2 regions of the Nocardioides terrisoli genome follow, and region 2 is predicted to be linked to the other one. Evidence: predicted binding sites of a transcription regulator. Region 2 holds the regulator's gene; the other holds the start of a gene.
What was found. The regulator LexA, encoded in region 2, represses DNA repair genes until DNA is damaged. The targets are predictions, from matches to a motif close to TCGAACANNTGTTCGA.
Positions count from the first base shown of each region.

Region 1: a site for LexA is predicted at 1,224-1,239, ahead of Q9R13_RS16805 (alpha-ketoglutarate-dependent dioxygenase AlkB). Genes of this name have one in related genera too.

Region 1 is NZ_CP134227.1:3,488,551-3,490,940, forward strand. It holds gene Q9R13_RS16800 (ExeM/NucH family extracellular endonuclease) at 1-460, opposite strand, end outside; gene Q9R13_RS16805 (alpha-ketoglutarate-dependent dioxygenase AlkB) at 570-1,202, opposite strand; gene Q9R13_RS16810 (ABC transporter ATP-binding protein) at 1,313-2,390, shown strand, end outside.
Region 2 is NZ_CP134227.1:1,689,619-1,692,008, forward strand. It holds gene Q9R13_RS08045 (helix-turn-helix transcriptional regulator) at 1-231, shown strand, start outside; gene Q9R13_RS08050 (hypothetical protein) at 376-963, shown strand; gene lexA (transcriptional repressor LexA) at 1,080-1,865, shown strand; gene Q9R13_RS08060 (S53 family peptidase) at 2,044-2,390, shown strand, end outside.

The DNA of each region.
Region 1 (2,390 bases), 1.8 Mb from region 2:
GGTCACCGGTCAGCGAGCCCGTCGGGGGAGCGGACAACGCGCCGGTGCGGTCGGCGAGGAAGACGGTGCCCTTGCTGGCGGAGATGTTGATGCCGGTGGCCTGCACGTCGGGAGCCACCGGGAGGTCCGCGCCGGTGCCGCCCTTGGCCAGACCGACCAGGAAGTGCCCGCCAGCCGCGATCGTGCCGGTCAGGTCGGCGACACCGGTCGGATCCGAGATGCCGGTGGCGGAGCGGTACTGGATCGAGGTGCCGGCGAGGTCGACGGCGGCCGTGGTCGGATTGAAGAGCTCGACGAAGTCCTGGTCATAGCTGGCCCCGGCGTTGGCGCCGGCGCCGTACACCTCGCTGATCACGACTGTCGAGCCGTCCGGCGTGGCGCTCGCCGGGATGGCGGTCAGCAGGCTGGCCGGAACCGCCAGGGCGGACGCGGCGGCTGCCGCGACCATGGAGTGCTTCATGGGTGTCCCCTCCCGAGATGATCAACAACCCGGCCACTCAACACTGCGGCACCGACAGCTGGGAAGGGCCGGAACGTGCATGTTCCTGCAGCGACGGGTGGTGCAGAAGTCAGAAGACGTTGCGCGGGCGGAACTGGACGCTGATCCGTGGACCGACGGGACGCGCCGTCTTGGGCACGGCGTGCTCCCAGGTGCGCTGGCAGGAGCCGCCCATCACCACCAGGTCACCGTGCCCGAGGGCGAAGCCGTGCTCGACCCGGCCGCCGCGGGGCCGGAGCAACAGGTTGCGCGGCGACCCGAACGACACGATCGCGACCATGGTGTCCTGGCTCCGACCGCGGCCCACCGTGTCGCCGTGCCAGGCCACCGAGTCCGAGCCGTCGCGGTAGAAGCAGCAGCCGGCGGTGACGAACGGCTCGCCCAGCTCGCCGGCGTAGTGCCGGGTCAGCTGGGCGCGGGCCCGGGCCAGCGACGGATGGGGCAGAGCGTCGCCGACCCCATAGGTGTGCACGAGCCGGGGCACGTCGACCACCCGGTCGTACATCGACCGGCGCTCGGCCCGCCATGGGACGTCGTCGAACAGGAGCGGGAAGAGGGCGTCGGCACCGTGGAACCAGCCGGGCAGCACGTCGACCCAGGCGCCGGCCGAGAGCGTCGTACGGCGCAGGTCGGCGAGCGCGCCGGGCCCGGGCTCGGGTGCGTCGATGCCGTCGAGGAGGGACGGCTGGAAGGCGACCGTCATGAGGGCACCCTAGCACCACGGTCGAACAGACGTTCGAGGAGCCTGGCCGTGTCGGACCGCCGGAAAACCAGAGGCGCACCGGGGGTGCTGGCACGTACGGTCGATGGATCGTGAGCACCACCGACCTCCCCACCACCGTCGTGACTGCGCCCTCGACCATCGAGCCGGCGGCGCCCCAGCGCGTCCCCGTGGACTGGCGCCGGATGCGACGCCCGATCGCCGGCCTCGCCCTGGCGTGCTCGTTCGTGGCAGCGGTCGGCACGTCCGTCGGGTCGGTCGTCGCTGGGCGGCTGGCCACGGACGCGACGTCCACCCTGGTGGCGCTGCTCGCGCTGTGCGTGCTGGGCGCGGGCGTGCTGGACACCGTGGGCCGGACGATCTGGGCGGGCGTGGTGGACCGAGCCGAGGGCCGGCTGCGGGCAGACCTGCTCGCTGCGGCGATGGCGCAGCCGCTGTCGACACTGACCGAGCAGGCGGTCGGCGAGATCCTCGACCGACTGGACGACGACACCCACGAGGTGGGCGTGCTGCTGCGGCAGAACGTGTGGCAGGCCGCGCGGACCGTGCTCGCCGTCGGACCGTTGTGGCTCGTCGCCGGGCTGACCTGGTGGCCGGCCTTCGTGCTCTTCCCGGCCTCGGGTGCGGCGGCCTTTTGGGTGGTCCGGCCGATCCTGCCTGTGCTGTCTGCGCGCAAGGTCCTCGAGGAGATCGCCTGGACCGACCATGCGGCCGCGCTGGAGGAGGGCGTCGCCGCGCGTGACGATCTGCGCACCGCGCTGGGCCAGGCCTACGTCGTCCGCCGCAGCGCGGAGCTGGCCGCGGCGATCCACACCCGGTTCGACCAGGTGCTGAGCCTGGAGAGCCGGATCACCCGACGCACCGGGATGCTGCTGCACGCGGTCCTCGCCGGCACCGCGCTGGTCGGTGTCGCGCTGGTCCTCGACCACCGGCTGTCCACCGCGGCTCTGGTCACCCTGTTCCTGGTGACCACCACCTTCGTCGGTCAGGTCGACCAGCTGGCCCGGCACCTGCCCGACCTGCAGGCCGGCTTCGGCGCGGTGCTGCGGTTGCGCGCCCTGATGGCCACCCCGGCTGAGCCGTACGGCGGCCGTCCGCTCCCCGACGGCCTGCTCGACATCGAGATCACCGACCTGCACTTCGCCTACGAGCACGGCCGGTTCGCCCTCG
Region 2 (2,390 bases):
GACGTCGGCTTCGCTCCACGGCGCAGCGACGGCAACCAGATCCGACTGGAGCACTGTCCCTTCCGGGAGGTCGCCGCCGACCGGCCCGACGTCGTCTGCTCGGTCCATCTCGGCCTGATGCAGGGCGCGCTGGAGAAGATGCGGGCACCGATGCGGACCGGCCGGCTGCTCCCGTTCGTCGAGCCCTCACTGTGCATCGCCGAGATCGAGCCGGAGATCGAGCCGGGGTGAGGACGAAGGTCCCTTTCTTTTCCACTACCAGCCTTGTAGAAAAGAAGGGGAAGGGAACGCGGACATGATGATCGTCTCGATCGCACAGCACCATCGACTCAGGAGCGGCGAGCGCGTGGTGCGTCAGACGAAGGCCGGCCTTCGATGAGCAGGCTCGCCCGCCGCTGGAGGCACGACCGCGCCGCGCAGCCCGGCGTCACCGAGGACCTGGTCGCCCGCGTCGACGAAGCGCTGGTTCGCGTCGAGCGGTGCCGGGCCGAGCTGGACCTCCTTGTCCGCCTGGAGGCCCCACTGCCGGTACGCCAGACGGCGTACCACCACCTCGAGCTCGCCTTCGACGCAGCCGACGGGCTGTTCCGCGAGGCGACTCGGGTCGCCAGAGCGCGCTCGTTCTCCGAGTGGTCGCAGTGGCGCCGCCGACTCTCCCGGCTCGACCGGAGCCGCCAGGAGAACCTCTTCGCCGGTTCCGACGCGCTGTCGGTCCTGGCGCAGGGCGAGGTCCGCGCCGTCGACACCGGGATGTCCGGTCCCTCGATCGGGGAGATGCAGCACGGGGAGTCCCGCCCCGGGGGCACCACGACGTACGGACTGGACATGGGGGTCGTGCTCGGCGGCCGCGCCGAACCCGCGGAGCCTGTCTCCACCGACCGTCCCGAGCACGCGCCGTCCGACCCGCACGCGTCCGTGGTCGCAGTGAGCCGCCGGCCGGCGACCGGTCCAGCAGCAGCCTGACCGACCGCAGGAGCCGCGTCGACGCATGGCTCGGTGCCCACGGCCCCGAGCGTGACCCGACACGCCGTTCGAACACATGTTTGAACCCCGCCCGGAATCGGTCTACGGTCTGACCCATGGCCACCAAGAGCACCACGAAGCGCCCCGCACGCAGCGCCAAGGGCGACAAGGACGCCACCAAGGAGCGACACGCAACCGTCACCGCGCTGCCCGACGCGGCGCCCGACGCGACCGGACTCACCCCTCGGCAGCAACGCATCCTGAACACGCTTCGCGAGTCGATCGAGCGCCGCGGCTACCCGCCGAGCATCCGCGAGATCGGCGACACGGTGGGCCTGGCCAGCTCCTCCAGCGTCGCTCACCAGCTGCGCGTGCTGGAGAAGAAGGGCTTCATCAAGCGCGACCCCAACCGTCCGCGGGCGCTGGAGGTGTTCATCCCCGAGCTGATGGCCGCCCGTCGCGCGATCTCCCACGCCGACTCCGGCGACGAGAGCTTCGACCCGACCGGGATCGGCGACGCGGTGCCCGGCGCTCAGTACGTCCCGCTGGTCGGCCGGATCGCCGCGGGTGTGCCGATCCTCGCCGAGGAGCAGGTCGAGGAGGTCTTCCCGCTGCCCAAGTCACTGGTCGGCGAGGGCACCCTCTTCCTGCTCGAGGTCTCCGGCGACTCGATGGTCGGCGCAGCGATCTGCCACGGCGACTACGTGGTGGTCCGCCAGGCCCAGACGGCGGAGAACGGCGACATCGTGGCCGCGATGCTCGATGGCGAGGCCACCGTGAAGACCTTCCAGCGCAAGTCCGGCAAGGTCTGGCTGCTCCCCCACAACGACGCCTATGATCCGATCGACGGCACCCACGCCACCATTCTCGGCAAGGTGACCGCCGTACTCCGCCGGGTCTAGGTGCCCTCCTGGCCGGCCTCCAGCGACGCGTGCCCCGCTACGGCGTCACGTCCGCGACCGGCTGAAGTCCTCCTGAGAACTCGATCGCGGCGAGGGGATGTGCTCGGGGTCACATAGGGGTAGTTTTTCCTGTGGCCGTTGCTCGGACGGCCACATTTCTCGGAAAGGGAGAACCCCTGTGACAAGAATTGCCCCGTCCGTCGCCGCGATCGCGGCGGCGGCAGCTCTCGCAGCCGCCACTACCGGCCTGCTCAGCCCGGCCCAGGCCGCCAGCAACGGCCGAAGCACCCTGCCCGGCAGCACCCCGGCCTGGGCGAAGGCCCAGCACAGGGTCGGCAGCACGCCCGGCTCGCAGCCTGTCGACTTCCGCGTCTACCTCGACTGGCGTGGCGGTGACGCCGCCCAGAAGCTCGCCGAGTCGGTCTCCACCCCCGGCAGTCCCGACTACGGCAAGTTCCTCACGCCCGCCCAGTTCCACCAGCAGTTCTCGCCCAACACCAGCACCGTGAACGCGGTGGAGTCCTG